3 regions of the uncultured Porticoccus sp. genome follow, and region 1 is predicted to be linked to each of the others. Evidence: predicted binding sites of a transcription regulator. Region 1 holds the regulator's gene; each other region holds the start of a gene.
What was found. The regulator PhoB, encoded in region 1, activates phosphate uptake and scavenging genes when phosphate is short. The targets are predictions, from matches to a motif close to TGTCATAAANNTGTAACA.

Region 1 (8,144 bases):
GCGGGAGGCCAGTTCCCGGCCCGCGGAAGACTGCTTGTAAAAATCGGCCAGGGTTTCTTGCACAAACAGATCGATTTCCAGCTTGCTGGATGCCTGACTGGCAGCGGGCAGTAACAGCAGGCTGAAGACCAGTAACCAGACAGGGGTTTTCACGAATAGATTCCTCCACAGGGGAACGGTGCGAGTTTATTGATCGGCGGTTTTGTATGGTAACTGTCGCCGGGCTTCCTGAATATAGCTGAGTACGTATTGACGCTCCTCCTTCAGGAAGCGACCGATGGCAGCGGCAAAATCGGGGTGTCTGATCCAGTGGACAGAACAGTTTTCAGTGGGCTCGAAACCCCGTTTGATTTTGTGCTCACCCTGGGCTCCGGCATCGAACGTGCCTAATCCGCGTTCAATGGCAAATTCGATACCCTGATAGTAGCAAAGTTCAAAATGCAGGAAATCGTACTCGCGAGTGCATCCCCAATAACGACCATAGAGGTTATTGTGATCGTGGAAGAACAGGGCGGCGGCGACTTTTTCGTCCCCTTCCATGGCGACGACCATCATCACCTGATCGGGCATGATTTGACCCAGTTGCTGGAAGAAGGCCTGGGTCAGATAGCCGCTGTTGCCGCTGTGCTTGAGGTAGGTGCGATGATAGAGCACGAAGAAGAATTCCCACCAGTCAGCACTGATCTGCGCACCGGTGAGTCGTTCGACAAGCAGGCCTGCATGCTTGAGGGTGTGTCGTTCCCTGTTGATATTCTTGCGCTTTCTTGAGGAGAACGTGTCGGTAAAATCGGTGAAATCACGATAATCTCGGTTGTTCCAGAGATATTGCACGCCGCTGCGCAGCATCCCCCCTGCCGTTTGCAGAGCGTCCGACAGTGGCGCGTGAGGAAACAGCAAGTGCCAGCCGGTGGCGCCCTGCTGCCCCGCCAGTTGCTGGATCGCCGTCAGCAGTATTGGGCTGATATCGCTCAGACTGATACCGGGCAACAGTCCGAGGCGCGGCCCGCACGCCGGCGTGAATGGCACCGCGCTGAGCAGCTTCGGGTAATAGTCGAGGCGGCGCCCGTGGTAGGCCTCCGCCCAGGCCCAATCGAATACGTATTCACCCCGCGAGTGCGTTTTACGGTAAAGCGGAAGCGCGGCAACGGTGACCCCGTCCTGGCTCAGCAACAGGTGTTGTGGGTGCCAGCCCGTCTGGGTACAGGCGCTGCCTGAGTGTTCCAGTAGAGAGAGGAAGCGGTGCTGTAAAAAAGGGTAGTCACTGTCGAACAGCGTATCCCAGTCCCGGGCGTCACACTGGTCAATGCTGTCGAGAACACGTATGTCCAATGTCTGCCTCTCAGGGGGCGGGATTGCTGATATCCCGATGAATCAGATCAATATCCGCCAGCAGTGCTTCGCTCATGGGTGTGGTGAGACTGTCGATGTTTTCCTGCAGCTGTGACAGGGTAGTGGCGCCAATAATGGTTGAGGCGACAAACGGTTGCCGGTGAACGAAGCCCAGTGCCAAGTGTACCGGTGAAATATCATACTGTCTGGCCAATGCCACATAGCGTTCGGTCGCTTTAAAGGCCGAGGGGTGATTGTAGCGCTGGAACCGTTCGAACAGTGTCAGCCGACCATTGGCGGGCCGTCGGCCCTGCAGGTATTTGCCAGATAGCATACCGAAAGCCAATGGAGAGTAGGCGAGCAGGCCGATCCGTTCATTGATTGACCATTCAGCCAGTGATACCTCGAACTGTCGGTTCAACAGATTGTAGGGGTTCTGAATACTGACAATCGGTGCGCCATGGCCGGCGTCAGCGGCCGCCTGATATTGCATCAGACCCCAGGGGGTTTCATTGGAGACACCGATATGACGTACCTTGCCCTGCTTAACCAGGTCATTCAACGCTTGCCAGGTTTCATCGATGGGGGTGTAGTCAGTCAGTGAGTAGTCACTCGGAGCGGAGCGGCCAAAAATATTGGCGGGACGCTCCGGCCAGTGCACCTGGTATAAATCAATGTAGTCGGTCTGCAGTCTGCGCAGGGAATCGTCCAGTGCCTGAAAAATCTGTTTACGATTCAGCCGGGGACCGCCTCTGATATAGTCAAAACCGCTGTTGTTGCCGTCACCGCCGGTCACTTTGGTGGCCAGAACCACGTCCTGGCGACGCCCCGAGTGGGTCAGCCAGTCACCCAGGTATTGTTCGGTCAAGCCCTGGGTTTGTGCGTTTGGTGGTACCGGATACATCTCTGCGGTGTCCACAAAGTTGATACCGTGGTCGAGGGCACAATCCAGCTGCTGAAACGCGTCTTTCCGACTATTCTGCTCGCCCCAGGTCATGGTGCCGAGGCCAATGGTGCTGAGAGTCAGCCCGGAGTTTCCTAATTCTCGATATTGCATCTGTTTCCTGTGGGATCGGTCCTGTGGGATTGGAAAAGCTGACCGGGTATATCATCAGGTTAGCAGGGGCAGCTGGCAGCGAAAGCAGCTACCTTTCCCCAGTGTACTGTCGATTTTCATTGATCCGCCGTGACGCATCAACACATGTTTAACAATGGCCAGTCCCAGTCCTGTGCCGCCGGTACTGGTGGCGCGGCTCTGGTCCACCCGATAAAAACGTTCGGTCAGACGGGGCAGGTGCTTTGGATCAATACCGGAACCGTTATCGCAGATTTCCACCACGATATCTGATGCGGTGTGAAAGCAGCGTATTTGAACGCGCACGCCAGACGGATTGTGCTTGATGGCATTGAGTACAAGGTTCGAGAAGGCGCTGTAAAGTTCCTTGTATTCCCCTTTGAAAGGGGTGTCTGTGGCGCAGTCTGTTTCGATGAGGTAGTTATCACCAGCCACCATGCGGGCATCCTCGGCAATCTGCTGCAATAATTGATCCAGCATGATGGGTGCCCGCGAAGGGGGTTTCCGGTTGGATTCCAATTGTGACAGCATCACCAGATCATTGGCCAGGGCGTTGAGGCGTTCCGTTTGCTGGCCCATCTGCAGCAATGCTTTTGCCCAGCCTTTGGGCAACTGGTCGGCATTGTCCTGCAGGGTTTCGATATAGCCCGAGAGCACGGTTAAGGGTGTCCGTAGCTCATGGGAGATATTGGCCACAAAGTCCTGTCGCATTTGTTCCAGATTGCGCAGCCGGGTAATGTCCTGCACGACCAGGATGATATTGCCCTCACCAAAGGTTGCGGCGGTAAACAGCAAGGTTCTTGTGGGATCTTCCGGCGAATTTAGTTCCAGTGGCGGGGGCAGTGCGTCACTCTGGATAAATACCACGAAACGGGGATCTCGAACCAGGTTGGTCATGGATTGGCCGCGATCCTGTTTGACGAGGCCAAGCAGTTTTTCAGCCGCCGGATTCCACCACTCCAGTTCCCGATCGGGGGTGAGAATGATAATGCCGTCCGCCAGCGCAGAAGTAATATCCTTGACGCGCTCGGCCAGTTGTCGGCGACTTTGTTTGGCGCGTTCGTTGCGCTGTTGCATCCGGTAGAGGAAATCGGTCATGTCGCCCCAGACGCCGCTTGCTTCGGGGGGTGGTCCTTCAGCGCTCTGGTCGAGCCAATCGTAGAGTCGGGTGATGTGGGCGAAGGTCCACAACATATACAGGCCGCCACCCAAGAGCAGGGTGAGCAGAATGTGGCCCCATAAAAAACCTGTCAGCAGTAGAAACAGGGTGAGCAGGGCGATCCGCCGTATTTCTGCCTTAAGCCCTCTGTGCAATGCAGATCCTATTCTTCATAAACCTTGGTGGAAAAGCGGTAACCCGCGCCCCGCACAGTCTGTATGAAGCGGTCCTGCCCAGCAAGGGAAATTGCCTTGCGCAATCGGCGAATATGCACATCCACCGTTCGCTCATCCATGTAAACGTTGCCGCCCCACACATGGTCCAGAATCTGATCACGGGAATAGACCCGCTCCTGGTGCGTGAGAAAGAAACTCAGCAGCCGAAATTCAGTCGGCCCCATGGACACCGGTTGACCACTGATGGTGACCCGGTGACTGATGGGATCAAACAGCAGTTGATCCACTTCTATCGGTTCCGGGGGCAGCTCCGGTTCGGCACGGCGCAGTACCGCATTGATACGGGCCACCAGGGCACGGGGTGAAAACGGTTTGGTGATATAGTCGTCCGCACCCACATCGAGGCCCTGGATCAGGTTGTCCTCACTGGCTTTGGCGGTCAGCATGATGACCGGTATATTTTTTGTCAGGTCATCCCGTTGTAGTCGCCGGATCAACTCAATGCCACTGGTGACGGGCATCATCCAGTCAAGTAGCACCAGGTCGGGTTTGTGGTCGATGATCATGGCATGCGCCTGCTGGGCATTTTCAGCCTGCAGGGTGTCAAATCCGGCCACATCCAGCGCTGAACAGATCATGTCGCGAATGGCCGTTTCATCGTCTACAACCAGTACAGTTTTATCACTCATATTCTTTTCATCATTGATATCCAGATACCCATTACATGACCTGAGCATGACAAAAATATGACAATCGACAAATGAATGGCCGATACCTAGTCGGCAGTGAGCTGGTAGTCCGCTGCCAGGCCGATAAAAATAATAGCACCAACGTAATGATTATTGAGAAAAGCACGGAAGCAGGCGTCGCGCTCGCGATGGCGGATCAGATACTGCTGGTAGAGAAACAGCAAGGCGGCTCCCAGCAGGGACAGAAAAAACCAGCTGCTGCGATTAAAGTTGATTCCGGTCATCAACAGCGCGATCAGTGTCAGACCTTGCAGACAGGCGGTAATGGGTATATCCATGTCGCCAAAAAGAATGGCGGTAGACTTGATGCCAATCTTCAGATCGTCTTCCCGATCCACCATGGCGTAAAAGGTATCGTAGGTGACGGTCCAGAGCACCACAGCAATGTACAGTGTCCACATTTCCCGGGGCAGGCTGTTGCTCTCTGCCGCAAAGGCCATGGGCAGACTCCAGGCAAAGGCGGCACCCAGCACCAGTTGCGGCAAATGTGTGAAACGTTTCATGAAGGGGTAGCAGGCCGCCAGTGCCACACCCACCAGGGCCAATTTGATGGTCAGTGGGTTGGTCAGCAGCACTAGACCAAAGGCAACCAGGCATAGCACGACAAACAGCGCCATGGCCTCCCGGGTGCTGACCTTACCATTGGGTAGCGGTCGGTGCCGTGTTCGCGTCACATGGCCATCCACCTGCCGGTCGGCCACATCATTGATGACACAGCCTGCGGCGCGCATCAGGATCACACCCAGCACGAAGATCAGCAAATTTTTTGCGGAAGGGACACCGCCTGCGGCTAACCATAACGCCCAGAGCGTCGGCCAGAGCAGCAGGAGCGTACCGATAGGCTTGTCAAAGCGCATCAGCCGGACAAAATCGGGAAGTCGCTGTAATGCTTTGCTCATAAATGCCGCATGGTTGCGAAATCAGGGGGTTTTATTGTACGGGGTAAACCCCGTCAAAAACACCTCGGACACCAGCAAGGGTTTGCTATCCAGCCAAAACAGTGAACGGCGTCCCTGTACGGGGCTACCATAGTTGGCCGGTACCGCAGAAGGCCACGATTCGAGCATGGACAGGTTGGAAATTTCAATGGGTCCGCGAGCCATGCCGGGGTCGCTAAACAGCAGTGCGCCGAGGGGCTGGTTGTCCAGCTTTCGGAGTTTGCGCAATCGCCCGGCCAGGGTTGTTATCGGAATGATGCTGCGGGCATGGACCCAGGGTTGGCGGTTGCCAAACAGGATGACCTCCCTGATCAGGGCGCGTTGTCGGGCCGGTAGCTCCAATGCACGTTGCTCGGACAGTTGGGGTACCCCCATGCCCTGAAACAGTATTTTTACTTCAAACTGCCCTGCGCTTGCCCGGATTAAGCGCTCGGTGAGTGAGCCTCGATCCAGTAGCCACGGCCGCAGGGCGCTGTAGGTAACAAACAGCGGTGTGCGCCGATAGCTGCGCCAGTGGAGCTGGCGATTGGCGGGGGTGTGTGAGGAGCGACGGGGCACAGCGATACCTATGGACCTTGGTATATGACAATGGATTCTAATTGGTTGCGACAGCGCTTTGGGGGCTATGGGTTATACAGGCTGACAAGCCGTTCCTGTAATAGCGCCATGGCCTTGGCCCGGTGACTGATGCGATTTTTTTCCTCTTTGCCAAGCTGTGCGGAGGTACAGCCGAGCTCGGGAATATAAAAAAGTGGGTCGTAGCCAAAGCCGTTGTCACCCTCCGGGATAAACCCGATCAGTCCCTCCCAGGTGCCCTGGCAAATTAGTGGCGTCGGATCCTCCGCATGACGCAGATATACCAACAGGCAATGAAAGCGGGCGGTTCGTTGCTCACGGGGTACTTCCTGAAGCAGTGACAGCAACCGCAGGTTGTTCTGCTGGTCGGTGGCGTTTTCCCCGGAAAATCGTGAGGAATATATTCCGGGGGCGCCATTGAGTGCGTCCACTTCAAGACCGGAGTCATCTGCAATGGCGGGCAGGTCGGTGAGGTGGGAGGCATGCCGGGCCTTGATCAGGGCATTTTCCACAAAACTGAGGCCATCTTCTACCGCCTCTGGAATCTCAAAATCCGATTGCGGCAGAATGTCGAAGGGGAGTAATTCTAGCAGGTGCTGAAACTCTGTAAGCTTGCCTTTGTTACCGGTGGCGAGAACAATTTTCATGTTGAACTGGATGACAGAAAGGTTGCTATTAAGTGCGCTATTGCGCCCCTGCTGAACGGAGAGTCTGGGGTGCCTGTCACAGGCTACTCATCGACATAGAACTTGCGCTGAAAAGTCAGCGAATGTGTCGCCTTGTCGGAATCCGGACTGACGTCAATTTTGAAGGTCATCCAGTCTTCCTTGTCAAAACGAAACGGCGCCAGATAGTAAACTGCATTTTCTTCGCGGATTTCGGCGAATTCCAGCACCTGCTGTTGACCGAAGATATTGGAGACGGTGCCCTTGACCACGGCTGGCAGACCGCCCATGTGGCCATTTTTGACCACGGCAATATTCACCAGCCCTTTATCCTTGCCACGAACAATATTGTACGAACTGGCAACGTCCGGTTGGATAAAGCTGCTGTTGAAGGCACTGAAAAACACTTTCAGGTCGCCGTATTCCTTGTAGGGGCGGTTGTCAGCCAGCGCACTGAAACTCAAACCTGCGATGAACAGGAATAACGAGATTGCTTGGGTTATTTTCATGTTGTGGCTACCTGTCATGAAGAGGCCTACTTGCTCAAATGGTAGATGGCGGTGTCACTGAACATATTTGGCCAGATACCTTTCATGTACCTGTCCGGCAGTCGCTCTGCAACAAATTCTCGATGCAGTATCCGGATACGCTTCTCCGAACAGAGTGCCTCAAAATCCTTCACGGTACAAAAGTGGATGTTGGGCGTGTCGTACCACTGGAAGGTGAGTTGCCTGGTGACCGGCATGCGGCCCCGTGACACTAGATAGCTGCGGGCGCGCCAGTTGCCGAAGTTGGGAAATGTCACCACACACTGTTTGCCCACGCGCAACATTTCTCCCAGGACCAGGTGAGGATAGCGCATCGCCTGAAGGGCCTGGGTCATGACCACGGTGTCAAAGCTGTTGTCGGAAAACTGGCTCAGACCTTCGTCAAGATCGGCCTCAATCACATTGACGCCCCGGGCAACACAGGACGTAATTTTATCAGCATCAATTTCCAGCCCATACCCCCAAACGCCTTTTGTCTTGGCGAGGGTCTGCAGCAGTTCGCCGTCGCCGCAGCCGAGGTCCAGAATTCGGCTCTTCGGATGGATCCACTGCTGAATAATGTTCAGGTCTGTGCGTATCATCATTTTGAGGAAATCTCAGCTGCTATGCGGTTTGTGTAGGCAGTGAGCACTTGCTCATAACGCTGGTTCGGCAATAGAAATGCATCGTGTCCAAGGGTGGATTCAATGGCGGTATACGCCACATTTTTATCGGCGGCGATCATTGCCTCAACAATTTCCCCAGCGCGTTCCGGCGAGAAGCGCCAGTCGCTGGAAAAGGACACCACAAGAAAATCGCAGCTGGCGTGCCGGAAGGCCTCGACCGGATTGTGATCGTACTCACGGGCGAGATCGAAATAGTCGAGCGCTTTGGTCATCAGAAGGTAGGTGTTGGCATCGAAAGCACCGGAAAAGGCGTCACCCTGATGA
Region 2 (8,144 bases), on a different contig from region 1:
GCCGTCTGGTACCAGATAGCGGATGGATTCCCCCCGCTGCAGTGCCTGTCGAATCCCGGTGGCGGAAATGGGTAGCAGCGTCATTTCCCGAATCAACAGGCCGCCGGCCGCCGTCGTCTGCAGTTCGCCTGTTTGGTGGATGCGGTGTCCATTGACAAAATCCCACACTTCACCCGAGTCAGGCAGATGCCAGCCGGGCCTGGCGGCCACCACCAGATGGGCAAAGTCAGTCAGTTCCCGCCAGCGGTGCCACTGATTGATGGTCAGCAGTGCATCCATGCCGATACACAGACACAGCGGTACTTCCGGTCCGATTTCAAGGCGCAGCTCGATCAGGCTGTCCACGGTATAGGAGGGGCCATCCCGACGCAGTTCGCGGTCGTCGGCCACCAGGCCCGGTTCGTCGACGAGGCCCAGTTGCAGCATAGCCATTCTCTGCTGCGGTGAAGCCCGAGGTGGTGTGCGATGGGGTGGCTGGGCACTTGGCATTAGCCTCATCTCGGCAAGTGCCAGGGCATTTTTCAGTTCCAGTGCGGTGCGGAGATGACCGATATGTACCGGGTCAAAGGTGCCGCCAAACAGACCAATACCGTGCCGTTGTGCAGAAGGTTGGGGCATATCCCGGCAGTACTCCTATTGGCGAATTTCGCCGTGGCCGAACACGACCCATTTCTGTGAGGTGAGTCCTTCGAGGCCCACCGGGCCGCGTGCATGAATTTTGTCTGTGGAAATGCCGATTTCCGCACCCAGCCCGTATTCAAAGCCGTCGGCAAAGCGTGTGGAGGCATTGACCATGACAGAGCTGGAATCCACTTCTGCCAGGAAACGGCTGCTGCGGCTGTCATCGGTCGTCACGATGGACTCGGTGTGATGGGAGCCATAGCGGGCGATATGTGTCATTGCCTCATCCATGTCTGCGACCACCTTGATGGACAAAATGGGTGCAAGATACTCCGTATGCCAATCCTCTTCAGTGGCAGGCGGGCAGTCGATAATGGCACAGGTCTGCTCGCAGCCGCGCAGCTCCACGCCCTTGGCCCGATAGGCCTCTGCCAGTCTGGGAAGAATCTCGCTGGCCACTGCCTTTGCCACCAGCAAAGTTTCCATGGCGTTGCAGACGCCGTAGCGGTGGGTTTTGGCATTCATGGCAATATTGAACGCCATCTCCAGATCGGCTTTATCGTCGATATAGACATGGCAAATGCCATCGAGATGCTTGATTACAGGCACCCGTGCTTCGCAGCTGATCCGTTCAATCAGGCTCTTGCCACCGCGGGGGATAATCACGTCCACAGAGTCGGTCATGGTGATCAGTTCGCCCACTGCGGCCCGGTCGGTGATCTCAATTACTTGCACGATCGTTTCGGGAAGTCCGGTGCTGGCGAGTCCCTTCCGGATACAGTCGGCAATGGCCCGATTGGATTCAATGGCCTCACTGCCGCCACGGAGAATAGTGGCATTGCCAGACTTCAGGCAGAGGCTGGCGGCATCCACCGTGACATTGGGACGGGACTCATAAATGATGCCTACGACGCCGAGGGGGACGCGCATTCTGGCCACTTCAATACCGCTCGGGCGGGTTTCTCTGTCGCTGATAACCCCGATAGGGTCGGGCAATTCGGCGACCTGACGAAGGCCCTCGATCATGGCGTCCACACGGGCATCATTCAGCTCGAGCCGATCAAGTAGTGCGGCATCCAGACCATTGTCGCGGCCGTTTTGCATGTCGAACGCATTGGCCTTCAGGACGTTGGCCCGATTGTTGTCAAGCGCTTCGGCAATGGCCAGTAGAGCAGCATTTTTTGTCTCGGTGGAGGCGGCGGCAATGGCCCGGGATGCGATCCTGGCCTGCTGCCCAAGTTGTTGCATGTATGCTTTGAGATCCATGTCATTCAGTGCGGTGATTTCAGGACCGCGTATTATATCGTTGCAGGACTGATAAGTCCTGGTGATCCAGTGAAAATTTTTTATTCGACAGGCGCAATAGACGACGATTGGCGACAATCGTAAAACCGGGGCACAATCAGTCACCATGATGGGCAATGAACCTCTGCAGCTGTTGGCTGATTTTGTACACCGTTACCCGGACTTGCTGGTATTGAGTGGTGCCGGTATCAGTGCCTCATCCGGCGTACCGACTTACCGGAACAATGAGGGGCAATGGCAGCGCAGGCCACCGGTACAGCATGGGGATTTCCTCAATAACCACGGCACCCGACAACGCTTCTGGGCCCGCAATATGGTGGGCTGGCGCTTTATGCGTGATGCCAGCCCCAGTCCTTCGCACTTTGCCCTGGCTGCGCTGGAGGCGCTGGGTATGATTCGTTCAGTGGTGACCCAGAATGTGGATGGGTTACATCAGCGGGCAGGAAGTCGTCGCGTGATAGACCTTCATGGTCGGATTGACCGCGTGCGTTGCCTGGGCTGTGATGCGTTATTTCATCGGGAAGACATTCAGCGTTGGCTGGAGCAGCACAACCGTCCTTTTGCACAACAGGTGGGGGAGGTTGGGCCGGATGGTGACGCGGAGCTGGACGAGCTGGATTATTCAGCGCTACAGGTGTGCGAATGCCAATTTTGCGGGGGTACTCTCAAGCCGGATGCGGTGTTTTTTGGCGGTACGGTGCCGCAGCAGGTGGTTGCCGAGGCGGCTGCAGAACTTCAGCGTGCCGAGGCCCTGTTGGTGGTGGGTTCCTCCCTGATGGTTTATTCCGGGTTCCGTTTTTGTCGCTGGGCCGCGGCGCAGGGCAAACCGATTGCGGTGATCAATCAGGGCAAAACCCGTGCGGATGGGCTGGTGGCCCTGAAGCTGTCCTTGCCCTGTGACGAATTATTGCCAGCCCTTGTCAGCCACTTGTGGTCCGGTGTGGCTGGTTAGTTGGGCGGTTAGCTCTGGCTCATTGTGATTAGCCAGTTGCGAATCTGTTGCAGGCGTTCCCCCGGATCATTCAGCTCCAGCAGACTGATTCGCAGCTCCGGTTCTATGGGCAACAGGCGGGCCAGTTGCCAGCCCAGTGCATTGGCATCCTGGGGGGCGACAGACGTTTCTTGCTGGGCGATCGGGTCACCTTCCGCCAGCGCCATCAGCAGATCGAGCAGATCCGCCGTTGAATCGTCCAGTTCAAGTGGCTCGTCCGGGGGGCAGAACCGGACCATGCCGGTGACCAGCCCATCCTGCTCCGCCTCGCTATTGAGTAACTGAAACCGTTGATTGCCGCGGATCATGATACCCAGCAGGCCGTTTTCAAGTTGGCTCCAATCGATAATCTCGGCAATGACTCCCCAAGGATAGACTCTGGGCACTGCGCCCACTTCTGACCCCTCCAGTATGGGTACGATCCCGAAGGGCTGCTCTTTTTTAAAACACTCGGTGATCATCCGCAGATAGCGCTGCTCAAAAATCTGCAGATTGAGCGTCGTGCCCGGAAAAAGCGGCTGCGTCAGCGGAAAAAGTGGCAGTCTGGTGGTTTCTGTCATGGTTTGCTAAGTTCCGACAAGTGGCGATGATCCTGAGTGAGTTCCGGTGCGATCAGAACCGGGCCGGGATTTTCTCATTGATGTGGGGAGGGTGTCAGCAGTTTTGATTTCGGCACCAGTAGGCTGTCGTTATTGTAACGCTCACCACTGCGATAGCGTGGGGGATACCGCTGGGGTTTTTGCCAGAAAGGACGGTAGGGGTGGCGATTGTAATAGGGGTAATAATTGTTGTAGTAGTGCTCTTCCCGGTAGATCACCGGTGGTGTGCTCAATTGTTCGGGTATCATGGCCTCTTCAGCCTCTCTGCGGGCCTGGGTTCTTTTTTCCCGGTCCTGTTGCAGGCGTTCCGTGGTATTGGCCATCTGTTCGATACGGGCGTCCGCTTCATCTTGAACACCGTCTTTTCCGGCAGTGTCCGGCAGGGTCATGGTCTCCACCAGCACGGCATTTTCCAGCGGCGCATCGCTGTAAACCACGTTGCCGTTGATATCGACGGATTTGTAGACAGTCTGCCCCTGTGTCTGCACAGCAACCATAACCAGTGCAATCAGTGCCGCCTGTCTGATGCCTGTAATCCCCATATCAACCCTCAAATCGTCCACTACGTTTACTTTGACACTTTACCAGCTGCAAAGTTGTGACAGGCAATCTGTTTCACAGGATGGTCATATTTCGTTCATGTGGTTGTCACACGGGCTGCCTAATGTGTGATTTATGACAACACCAAAAGCGCTACAAACACTCCACTTGCTCGATGTTGCCACCTTTTTGCGTATTGTGCAGTGGAATACCCGCAAGGGCATTCGAAGGTTTGCCCGTCTGGTCTCTTGCAGTGCTGATGGCTGGCTCTATCCTGCAGTCCCCGCACTGGCGGCACTGTTCTCGATCCCCCTGGCGGTACAGTTACTGATTGTGCTGACAGTCGGCTTTACCATTGAACGGGTCAGCTATTACGTGCTGAAAAACAGCTTCAGGCGCAACCGGCCGCCACGGGCTATTCCCGGTTACCAAAGCGTGATTACGGCATCGGATGAATTCAGTTTCCCCTCCGGGCATACCTCGGGTGCATTTCTGGTCGCCACCGCACTGACAATACTTCTGCCACCTGTTGGCATCGCGGGCTACCTTTATGGCTGGGCGGCGTTAGTGGCCCTGTCCCGAGTGATACTGGGCGTTCATTTTCCGCTGGATACGCTGGCCGGCGCTCTGCTTGGTGGCAGCCTTGCCTGGGTTGCCCTGCAATTAACAGGCAGTTTGTTGTTATGAGAATTTTCTACGGTGTGCAGGGCACGGGTAATGGGCATCTTTCCCGCGCCCGGGCGATGGCCAGAGCGCTTGATCATTATCCGGATGTCCAGGTGGACTGGTTGTTTTCCGGCAGGCCGCGGGATGCGTACTTTGATATGGCGCCGTTTGACGATTTCCAGTGTCGCCGCGGACTGACCTTTCATACCTGTGCCGGGCAACTGCAACCGCTGAAGACTTTGCAGCATGCCAGTCTGCTGACGTTACACCGGGACATCAGGGCGCTGGATCTGACAGGCTACGATCTGGTGATCAGTGACTACGAGCCAGTCACTGCCAGAGCAGCGCGTCGCCAGGGTATTCCCTGTGTTGGTATTGGTCACCAATATGCGTTCTCTTTTCCGGTTCCTCTGCGTGGCGGAAACCTGCTGAGTCGTACGATCCTGCAACGGTTTGCGCCAGTCACCATTCCGGTGGGCCTGCACTGGCACCATTTTGATCAGCCGATATTGCCGCCGATTGTAGATCTTGTGCACGGCCTTGCCTCCCGGGGAGATACGGAAAGGCGTGTGCTGGTTTATCTGCCGTTTGAAGATCAGGATGCACTTTTGCCGCTGTTTCGCCAGTTTCCCCGCTATGAGTTTTACATTTACGCCCCGGGTCAACGTTGGCGTGACGATGGTCATTTGCATACTCGTCCGCTGAGTCGGGACGGTTTTCAGCAGGATCTGATCGACAGCCATTGGGTAATCTGTAATGCGGGATTTGAATTGATCAGTGAAGCCCTGCAGCTTGGCAAACGGATTATGGCCAAGCCGCTCCGTGGACAGATAGAACAACTGGCCAATGCTGCTGCCCTGGAGCAGCTCGGTTACGCTGCCATTGAGGACCGCATTGACCGCGCCGCTCTGGCGTTCTGGTTTGATTGCGAGCCGGTGGCACCCCGCATCGGTTACCCCGATGTCGCCACAGCGCTGGCGCGTTGGATTTATGATGGCTGTACCGAGACGGTGGCCTCCCTCAGTGACCAGTTGTGGCGCGAAACGGACCGGGGTCGCGGTTCCTGGAAAATGGGCCGGGTCGCCTGAGGTCAGTGGCGTCAGGTTCGGATAACGGGCAGATCATGCCAGCGGGTCGTGTAGGCCGGTGAGCAGTACTGCTGGCGCATCGGCCAGCCCTGACCCCGCCCTGCGCTGGCGAGAAAAGCGGCACCCCGGCCATAGCGCCGGTTGATGGCATCCAGCGTCTGCATCAGCGTATCTGTGTGGGAACTTTGATGATTCTGGAAGATATCGGCCTGTTGATGTTTGCGTGATATCAGTTCAATCAGGCCGACCCCGGCTTTGATATAGGCATACCCCGGCCGGTAGATGGCCCGCACTGCCTGTCTGGCATGAGCGGCGATCAGCCGGCTGTCGTCGGTGTCAAAGGGCAGCTGTACCACGGTGCTATTGCTGTAGTAGTCAGGCCGGTGGGGCGATGTATGGATGAACACCTGGATGGTCCGGACCAGATGCCGCTGCTTGCGCAATTTTTCCGCCGCGTTGCTGGCATAGAGACTGACCGCCTTCAGCAGAGGTTCCATCGCGGTGGGTTTCCTACCGAAAGACCGCGTGCAGTAAATCTGCTTTTTGTCGGCTGGCACCTCTTCGAGCGCCATGCAGGAAGTGCCGTTTAGCTCCTCCACGGTGCGCTCGACACAGACATTGAAGCGCTGACGGATCATTTTCGGATTGCTGTTGGCCAGTTCCCCGGCGCTGTGAATACCCATTCCGGCCAGCTTCTGACCGAGTCGTGAGCCGATACCCCATACTTTGGTAGCCGGTACCTGGCGTAGTAACCACTGCCATTTTCCAGGTCTGTCCAGCAGACAGACACCGTCATACCCCGGGATATTTTTTGCGCCATAGTTGGCCAGTTTCGCCAGTGTCTTGCTGGGTGCCAGGCCGACACTGACCGGCATGCGCACCTGTTGCCAGATAGCCCGTTTGATGGTCAGGCCGTACGGTTGCAATGGCAGATCCATGCCTGCCAGGTCCAGAAACATTTCATCAATGCTGTAAATTTCTATGTTCGGGCTGAAGTGGCGCAGGCTGTCCATCACCCGGCGGGATATATCGCCATAGAGCCGGAAGTTACCGGAAAATACATGGACCCTGTGCCGCTCCAGCAACGGCCGGATTTTGAAATAGGCTTGCAGGTCGGGAATGCCGAGCGCCTTGGCCTCCTTTGAGCGGGCAATCACACAGCCGTCGTTATTGCTCAAGACTACCACTGGCTTGTTGCGCAGGTCCGGTCGAAAAATCTGCTCACAACTGGCGTAGCAGCTGTTGCAGTCAACTAGCGCAAACATCGGTGATGGCGCACGGAGTGGACGACGACACCCTCAATAATCAATTCAGCATTGTCATGCAGCTCGATCGGGGGGTAGCGAAGATTGCCGGCGCGCAGTAACCGCTCGTTGAGATCCAGTACCTTGCAGGTTAATTCGCCGTCGATGGCGGCGATCACCACATCGCCATGTTGGGGTTGCAGGGCGCGATCTACCACCAGCAGGTCGCCACTGAAAATACCGAAGCCGGTCATTGAATCGCCTTCTGCACGGGCAAAGAATGTGGCAGCCGGATGTTTTACCAGATAGTCGTGAATATCCAGTGGCCTCTCGACAAAATCGTCTGCGGGGCTTGGAAAGCCCGCTCTTACCGTTGCGCCAAACAGGGGTATGCGGCGGTCAGTGGCGGTCGGCATCAAAAGGGATGTTTTCATCACGCCAAAATACTGTATAAATAAACAGTATTCAATGAAATTGTAGGCTGCCGGTGGAAAATCTTTATTTCTGTGAGGTTAGAGGTGTCGGGCGTGAAAACGGAGGTGATCGCCGATAAAGGAGCTGATAAAGAAATAGCTGTGGTCGTAACCCGGTCGATAGCGAATATCCAGCGGGTACCCCGCCTGTTGCGCCGCCTCGGCCAACAGATGGGGTTTCAGTTGTGAGTCGAGAAAGTCATCTGCTTTTCCCTGGTCGACCAGCATGGGCAGGTGGTGGGGTGCCTGCCTGATCAGTTCGCAGCTGTCGTACTGTCGCCAGCTGTCCCGGTCATCCCCCAGGTAAGTGCCGAGGGCCTTTTCGCCCCAGGGGCAGCGCATGGGGGAGCAGACCGGTGCAAATGCCGATACCGAGCGATAGCGGTCAGGGTTTTTCAGGGCGATGGTCAGCGCACCATGGCCACCCATGGAGTGGCCGGATATGGCGATTTTTTCATAGTCCACTGGGAAGTGGTCATTGATAAGACGAGGCAGCTCATCCACGACATAATCGTACATACGGTAGTGCCTGTCCCAGGGCCGCCGGGTGGCATTGAGATAAAATCCAGCGCCCAGACCAAAATCATAGGCGCCTGCCGGATCATCGGGCACCCCTT
Region 3 (8,144 bases), on a different contig from region 1:
GCCCATTCCCTTCACTGAATCGGCTGTTCACTACGTGTCTGGAAGAATTCGCCAGGTTCAGGATTTTCTCGGCCGGCGTATCGCAATGGAGAACGTCTCCTACTATGCGGCGCCCCAACAGGAAATGTCTGAAATTGACTTTATCAATGCGGTGATCGCAGAGGCCGACTGCGATCTGTTGCTGGATGTGAACAACATCTACGTGAACAGTATCAATCATCGCTACAACGCAGAGGAGTTCCTCGCGCAATTGCCCGGAGAGCGGGTGGTCTATGCCCATATTGCCGGCCACTACAAAGAGGCGGACGATCTGCGAGTCGATACCCACGGCGCGGATGTTATTGACCCTGTATGGCATCTCCTCGATGTGGCCTATCAACAGTTTGGCATTGTGCCAACCCTGCTGGAACGGGACTTCAACATACCACCCGTGCCTGTCTTGCTGGAGGAGGTGGCGCGTATCCGACAGTCGCAGCAGTCAGCCCTGCAGACCGGGGAGCGTGGAAGAGTAGCCAATGTCTGAATCATCCCTCGAATCATCAACCCTGCCGATGTTTCAGCAAACCCAATATGCATTTGCTGCACACCTGCGGGACCCGGATGCTAACCCAGCTCCCCCGGATATTGAAGACCGGCGTATGAAGATCTATCGGGAGCTGGTTTACAACAACATAGAATCGTTCATTGCAACCGGTTTCCCCGTGTTGAGGCAGTTGATCGCTGACCAGCAGTGGCATGCCCTGGTTCGCGACTTTGTCAGCCGGCATTGTAGCCATTCACCTTATTTTCTGGAGATCAGTCAGGAGTTTCTCAAGTACCTTCAGGAAGAGCGCCAGCCACTGGTAACGGATCCTCCATTTCTGCTGGAACTGGCCCATTATGAATGGGTAGAACTGGCACTTGATGTCGCCGAAGGCGATCTACCGGAGTTGCCCTATGTTCCTGTTGACGTGATGGCTGAGTCGCTGCAGGTTTCGCCACTGGCGTGGCGGCTATCCTATGAATATCCGGTTCATTTGATTGGACAGGAATACCAGCCAGCAGAACCGCCCGAGCAGCCGACATTTCTGGTGGTGTATCGTAACCGGGAACACAGCGTGAAGTTTCTTGAGAGCAACGCGGTGACAATTCGGCTGTTGCAGTTGCTGGAGGCACGTCATTGCACCGGCCTGGATGCGCTGCAAGCTATTGCCACGGAGTTGGGGCATGACAACCCCGACGCCGTTATCGCTCACGGTGCGCAATTGCTTGAGCGGCTTTATCAACTGGATATTTTGATTTCACCATGACTACAGAGGAAGTGGCTAATGACGGCTATCAAGTTAAGTCACTTCCCCCGTATTTAAAAACTCCATGCCATGCTGTTGAAAATTTGTGATTTAAAGTTCTTGTCAAAGGTTTTGATAGGCTTGAATGGATTTTTTCAAAACTGCCATTGCTTCTATATGGTCTCCAAAGCCTTGGCTTTCCATGTCGCCGTTTGGCCCCTTATAACTCTCGAACCAAATCCTGATGATATCCAATACTCCGGGAAATTGGCTATTCAATTGCGAGATGGACTCAACACCGGAGAATGGGCTGTCTTCTGAGATAACAGCAATCAGCTTGTCATCTTGCTCACCACCATCAAGCATTTTTAGCACAGCAATTAAGCGAACTGAGATAACCTCGCCGCGCGGAATTGATTGCCCCAGAACCAAAACATCAAGAGGGTCACCATCTCCACCCAATTCTTTAGGCATTGCAGTGCTAGGGATGGTGCCGTAATTACCTGGATAGCCCAAGTAATTAACAATACGAGGTTTGTCGTTTTTGAGTTCCCAAATAATTTGATGCGTATTGTGCCTATTCAGTTCCCATTTTGCCGATGTGCCTGTGGGTATTTCGATCAACGCATTGACTTCATTCGAGATGTTCATAGCTGGTATCTTCATCAAATCAGTAGTAGAAAAAAGGGTCGTCTGATCTCTAAAGATAAGATTAACGCTATGATTTACAGCTTTATCAAAGCTAAGCCCCTTGCCTGAGGCCTGCTTTTTGTAGAGAAGCATATAATCCAGTTTTTTGCCTTTTCTCGCGAGCTTCTCAAATTCCTTTTTATCAAAACCATCGTACTGCCCCATTTGCTTTGCGGATTTTCCGATACCTCCGATATTGTTACTATCAATGGACAAAATCAGCTCACTCACATCTTTAACGGCTTTTTGATAACCCTTCATTGAGTTCAAATCATATTTATTGAGATTGATTTTATCGTGGATTTCTTTACCCCAGTAAAATTCCACAAAGTTAATCGCTGGCTTGGGTTTTTCCCAGGCAATTTTTCTAGAGAAATACATTAATGCACGATAAACGTTGTTATGAAAGTTCTCCAAGCCCAGTGATTCGGGCAGTGTTCTATGTGCAATTTTTTTAAATTTTTCATCGTAAAGCCAAAGATTATTTGCCGCTTCCATTTTTAGCCAGAAATCTTCCATTGTGGGAGTATCACGATAGTCGTCGGCAACAACAACATTGACTTCGAAGTCGGCTCCACCATCCTCCATATGCCAAAATACGTTAAATGTGTGATGTCCGTCCGTTAAATACAATTGATGGTCAGGGCCAATAACCACAGTTTTCATATCCATTTTGTGAGTCCCAATGGGGTCAGTGCATTCAAATGAACTGGCAACAGAGGCTGTGGACTTGGCTGAAACAGTAACGATTGACTTTTGGCCATTAGTTTCACAGATTTCATCAAATTTCTTTTCTCTGTCATGTTGATAACGACCAAGCTTGTAAAAAATCTGATCGTAACCGACAGCTGCTTGTGTTGGCCTTAGCTGATGAAGGTGTACTGCGATCACATCACCTCTATTAATGCTATGGTTTTTCGGCAATTCTGCAGCCAACATGCTGCTGAATAGCCAACCCCCAGCAGTTATTGTTAATGCTAGAAAGCGCGACTTTATCTTCATGGTAGTTGCTCCGTAGAGGTTTGTAGTTGCTGCTACATTTTGATCAAAAAAAACCCCACCAGTTTAGAGGTGGGGTTTAAGGTTTCAGGAGAAGAGGTCCTGTAAATTAAAAGGCGACTTGACCGCGGACCATAAAGGCTTTGACATCGCCTTCCATGTTACTAACGTCATCGGAATCAATCTCGGCATCGACGAAGTTAGCCATGAATCTGATGGTGTCGTTGACGTACCAGTTGACGCCCAGGGTCAGTGTTTTGATCTCGGTACCCCGAATGCTGTCAGTCAGTTCATTGGCAGCGCTACTATCGAACAAATCAAGCGTGTCATAGCGGGCAACCAATTCCCATGCGCCGTAACCACCCATACCCAAGCGATTTTTCGGCGAGATGGTGCGCATCTTTCCGCCCCGATAGCCGCGAGATTCGCCAGTTAGTGTGTAAGTTGCCTGAGCGTACCAGCCATCTACATCTGCATCTTTCGCATCTTCACGACTTAGGTCTTGTCTAAAATACTCACCTTGCAGTGAGAGGGGACCCATGACTGTGGCTGCTTCCAGGCCAATGGTATCGGTATATTCAGTATTCCGGTAACGCACTTGTACTGGTCGATCGTTGAAGAAATGTACGCCGGGCCTTGCCCTCAAACGACCATTGTTGGTGGCGAGTTCATTGCCATCAAAAGTCTTTTCAAATTCTTCACGTTGATAAGAGACACCTAGGTGAACAAGCTGGGTTTTTTCATGCAGAGGGGCAAAAGTAAAACGACCGCCATATCCATAGTCTGTGTCTTTGCCCTCGTTATCTTCTTTGCTTACACCTTCGCCAAGATAGACGCCACCGGTCAGTGTCCAGTTGGAGCCCTTAGTTTCTGCGGTAAACCCGTTGCGTCGGCCTTTGGCAAAAGTGTTGGTGGCAGCGGTTCTTTCCATCATCGAAATGCGGTTCGAGCTGGTCAACTCTTCCAGGCCACTTGGCATTTTGTGGCGGCCAAGTTTTAACTTGACATTGTCAAATCCGGTGTAACCAATGGTCGCATCAGTAAATTCAGTGCTTTCATCCTGACCGTAGTTGATTTCAAGCGCGTAGCTCCAGTCGGTAAACATGGTCCCCTCCATGCCGATGCGAGCACGACGAAACTTGGCTGCATTACCAAATTCATCGGCACCGGAGTTCCGATCGAAGAATTCGTCATCTATGTTGACGTAATCAGTATGAATTCTGCCGCCGATATTTGCGGTGAACGCCTTATCAACTGATTGAAAATTAAGTCCTTTTTCACTTAATGTGACGATGGACGCTTTTTTGTCAGCCTCCTGAACCATGCTTACAATTTCTTCTTTTTCAGCAAGTGTTTTTTCTTCCTTGGCTTTGGCTGCATTTGCGATGGTGTTGTAGTCTTGCGCACTGATAGCACCTTTATCCCGCAACACTTTCAGAAGATCCAGCATGGGGTCCGCCTGAACAGGCAAAACAGCGGCACTCAGCATGGCGCCGGTGATTAAAATTGCAGATGTTTTTGATTTCATCGAATCGTTCTCCTCAAATAACTAAACGCGTTTAGCCTGATTGCTTCAGACAGGAGAACCTTATGTCGCGATTGTTTCAGCGCCGTGATAGTTTCGTGACAATTTGGTGACAGTCGTTGTTTTATGCAATCTGTCTACTGAGAGAGGTTGGCCCAGTTGGCGGGAATGAAAACTATTGGGTCCAACCAAAAAATGGCCCGGGGTGGGCCATTTTTCTGATACTTGGCGGGACGACCGGTTAGAATTTCGCCTCTACGTTGAGCTTGATGGCGTCGTAGTCACTCTTTTTGCCTTCACCTCTGACTTTGCCGATTTCGGTGTCGTAGTAGGACAGGCTTGCTGTGGTGTTCTTGCTGAGGCCGAGATAGGCTCCGTATTTATGTCCTTCCACGTCGGTGCCGCCACCAGCGAAATCCGAGTCAGAGAAAGCGGCAAAGACAGCATCGGCTTCCAGATCCTGATACAGATAGCTGAAGGCCAGATCACCCCTGCCTTTTACCTTGCCAAGTTTGAATCCTGCCGCATAGCCTGTGTCTTCATCGGCGTCGCTATCGGTGTTTTTGACGTAATCGGCAAACAGCATAGTTGGTATACCAGCGAGCTTGGTGTTCAACTCGGCAAAGACTTCGGCAACTTCATAATCCAGTGCATGGGATCCGCCAATCCCTGTGTTACCGAAGAACTCGGCATTATCATCACTATCCTCAAAAAAAGCGGCACTGCCGGCAACCGGTATATAAAAGGTAGCTGGTACCCACCTTTAGAGATGTTTTGTCGGAAACTGTTGCGTTATAGCCTAGCTGGGCACCAAACATCTCCTCGATATCGTCCGTCCCTTTGCTGCCATCGTAGCTATTCAGAAAGTGATAGGCGGCAATGGCCCAGATCGAGCCATTGTCATAGGACAGGTGCCCGCCCTCAGGGCGATAATCGCTATCCCATACCAGGCCGCTACCACCAGGGGTATAGAAAGGATTTTTGGTCTTGCCGGCCACCAGGTTCAGGTTTTCGGCAAAATTCCAGTCAATCCAGGCCATATCCAGATTGATTTGTTTGGAGCTGCCTCCCCCTCCGAGAGTCTGGTTGGCGGATGTTGGCGATTCACTTCCGCTGGCCAGTGCTACGCCCGCTTTGAATTCATCGGAAACCTGAGCGGTGAGACCAATACGCGCACGTACCCGGTTGCGGTTGATGTCATCGTAGGCGCTGTCTTTGTCAGTCTGTTCGACACGGTACCGGACATCGCCGTGCCACTGGATTCTGTCGGCCCAGGAGGTGGCTGGTTTTGCGGTGGCAACCACCTGATTGGTTTTTTCCTCCATTACTTTGGTTTTTGCCTCCATTTCATTGAGGCGCTCAGTCAGGACGGCAACCTGAGCTCTCAATTCCTGCAGGGTTGCTTCGTCTGCATTTGCGAACAGGGCAGGGCACAGGGTAAAGCCGCTAACAGCTAGGAAAATGGCAGTTCGTTTCATAGTTATGATTCCACTCTTGTTTATTTAATACTTGATATCTCGATATCGTCGATGCTTGCTTTATAGTTGCTGTTTTTTCCGAAACAGACATAAACGGGTGTTGGTATCTTAATATGTCAGTTTTATGACACAAGGTTGTTATCTGCTGAGCGGTAGGGTCGGGAGACTTGTGGCGTGTGGTTTTGGATGATTACGGTATACCTGAAAAAATTCAGCGTGTAGAATTGCGAGAATTTGTTGTTATCAGATTATAAAAAGCAGGGAGAACACCCCAGATGAAAAAAATAGTGCTGTTGCTGACTGGCGTTATGTTATCTACCCATGTATTTGCTGCGGGGAACCCCGACGATCCTTGGGAAGGCTTCAACCGCAAGATGTTTGCGTTCAACGATACCGTGGATACTTATACGCTGAAGCCTATCGCCAAGGGTTACCGGGCAGTCACGCCTGATCCGGTTGAGCGTGGAGTCAGCAGGATGTTCTCCAATGTTGGTGAAGTGGTGAACGTTTTCAACGATCTGTTGCAGGGGAAATTCCGTCAGGCAGGGAATGACACTGGACGCTTTGTCATCAACACCACTATCGGTCTGGTGGGTTTTTTTGATGTGGCCGATCATTTTGGCCTGCCAAAAAATGATGGGGAAGATTTCGGCCAGACACTGGGTGTCTGGGGTGTAGATAGTGGCCCTTATCTGGTGTTACCGTTGATCGGTCCCAGCACTGTTCGTGACGGCCCGGCCCGGATCGTCGATTGGTTTATCAACCCTATTAACGAAATAGACCATGTCCCAACCCGAAATCAGATCTACGGCGCCGAGGTGATTTCTACCCGTGCCGATCTCCTCGAGGCTGAAAAGTTCGTGCGCGGCGAGCGCTACAGCTTTATCCGCGATGCATACTTACAGCGTCGTAAATTTTTGCTGACGGATGGCGGTGTGGAAGATGACTTCGGGGACTATAAGGATTTTTAACCCCAGTTCATTTTTCTTTGCTAATCGACAGTTGCCCGGGAAAGCAACTATCGAAGAGGGCATGGAGCTTATACCTGATCAACTGGATATCAGTTCCGAGTAACCTATGGATAAGAACGGCAAACTGTTTATTGTTGCCGACAGTCAGGAAAAATGTCATGCCTTGAACGCGCATCTGGTCGACACCAGTTGGCGCGTTTCAATTTTTGATAATCCTGAAAATGCTCTCGCAGCAATCAAAATCGACCACCCCGGTGTCGTGGTGATCGATTTCCCTCTCTCGGTGATTCGAGAAAAGTTTGCCTGTCTTCCCTCTCAGGATGTGGATATTGCCTATGTTGTTGTGCTCCCGGAAACGGATCCCCGGGATGTGGTTGCACTTTTCCATAACTATGCGGCGGACGTGGTTATCAAACCATTTGATGGCGACCGGTTTCTAGAGGCTGTTGAACGCGCGTCACATTGTAAAAGCCTGATGGTGCAAAACCGCCAGTACCGTGAGCAGCTGGAAAAAGCAAACCGTGAGTTGGAAGAGAGTCTCCGGATACTGGAAGTTGATCAAATGGCAGGTCGGCAGGTGCAGAGCAGCCTGTTGCCGGTGACCCCGCTCTATCATGGCGACTACGAAATTGCTCATCGGATTGTCCCGTCGCTGTTTCTGAGCGGAGATTTTGTCGGCTACAACGTCATTTTTGATCGTTATATGGTGCTTTATGTCGCGGATGTGTCGGGGCACGGTGCCTCTTCTGCATTTTTAACTGTCCTGTTGAAATTCATTCTTAATCGTATTTTGCGAAGGCATATCAGTCGCAATGATTATGGGGCCATGACCAGAGCTCCAGAGGGCTTTATTGAGCACATCAATAAACAGATTATGGCACTGGGGCTCGATAAACATTTGACCATGTTCTCTGCATCTATTGATATGGAGCAGAATATTTTGCGGTATTCAGTTGCTGCCCATATGCCGATGCCGGTGCTGGTTACCGATGACCAGGTTTCACTGTTGCCGGGCAAAGGTAAACCGATTGGTATTTTTCCTGAAGGTCATTGGGCAGTAGAGGAAATCAAGTTGCCAGAAAAGTTTGTTCTGACTGTGGTGTCGGATGGTGTACTGGAATTTTTACCGGGAAACTCCTACAGTGAAAAACAGCAGTTTATTGCAGATGCGGTGGCCAAATCAGACGGATCCATAGAGGCGATTTGTGAAGGT

Region 2: AACZ64_RS00710 (phosphatase PAP2 family protein) is a predicted target of PhoB. The motif match lies at 4,103-4,120, and genes of this name have one in related genera.
Region 3: AACZ64_RS09175 (porin) is a predicted target of PhoB. The motif match lies at 4,580-4,597, and genes of this name have one in related genera.

The regions. Positions count from the first base shown of each region.
Region 1 is NZ_CAXBHS010000005.1:111,404-119,547, forward strand. It holds gene AACZ64_RS06380 (YSC84-related protein) at 1-153, opposite strand, end outside; gene AACZ64_RS06385 (GNAT family N-acetyltransferase) at 187-1,329, opposite strand; gene AACZ64_RS06390 (NADP(H)-dependent aldo-keto reductase) at 1,340-2,386, opposite strand; gene phoR (phosphate regulon sensor histidine kinase PhoR) at 2,441-3,718, opposite strand; gene phoB (phosphate regulon transcriptional regulator PhoB) at 3,727-4,428, opposite strand; gene ubiA (4-hydroxybenzoate octaprenyltransferase) at 4,515-5,387, opposite strand; gene AACZ64_RS06410 (chorismate lyase) at 5,409-5,984, opposite strand; gene rdgB (RdgB/HAM1 family non-canonical purine NTP pyrophosphatase) at 6,050-6,649, opposite strand; gene AACZ64_RS06420 (DUF4426 domain-containing protein) at 6,733-7,176, opposite strand; gene metW (methionine biosynthesis protein MetW) at 7,203-7,793, opposite strand; gene AACZ64_RS06430 (homoserine O-acetyltransferase) at 7,796-8,144, opposite strand, start outside.
Region 2 is NZ_CAXBHS010000001.1:143,960-152,103, forward strand. It holds gene nadD (nicotinate-nucleotide adenylyltransferase) at 1-618, opposite strand, end outside; gene AACZ64_RS00690 (glutamate-5-semialdehyde dehydrogenase) at 634-1,887, opposite strand; gene AACZ64_RS00695 (NAD-dependent protein deacetylase) at 2,033-2,878, shown strand; gene AACZ64_RS00700 (LON peptidase substrate-binding domain-containing protein) at 2,887-3,477, opposite strand; gene AACZ64_RS00705 (DUF4124 domain-containing protein) at 3,552-4,079, opposite strand; gene AACZ64_RS00710 (phosphatase PAP2 family protein) at 4,192-4,743, shown strand; gene AACZ64_RS00715 (MJ1255/VC2487 family glycosyltransferase) at 4,740-5,810, shown strand; gene AACZ64_RS00720 (Y-family DNA polymerase) at 5,822-7,075, opposite strand; gene umuD (translesion error-prone DNA polymerase V autoproteolytic subunit) at 7,063-7,488, opposite strand; gene fghA (S-formylglutathione hydrolase) at 7,567-8,144, opposite strand, start outside.
Region 3 is NZ_CAXBHS010000009.1:8,814-16,957, reverse strand. It holds gene AACZ64_RS09190 (DUF692 domain-containing protein) at 1-523, shown strand, start outside; gene AACZ64_RS09185 (putative DNA-binding domain-containing protein) at 516-1,289, shown strand; gene AACZ64_RS09180 (ParB-like protein) at 1,392-2,960, opposite strand; gene AACZ64_RS09175 (porin) at 3,067-4,485, opposite strand; gene AACZ64_RS09170 (putative porin) at 4,724-5,068, opposite strand; gene AACZ64_RS09165 (putative porin) at 5,190-5,960, opposite strand; gene AACZ64_RS09160 (VacJ family lipoprotein) at 6,236-6,931, shown strand; gene AACZ64_RS09155 (SpoIIE family protein phosphatase) at 7,038-8,144, shown strand, end outside.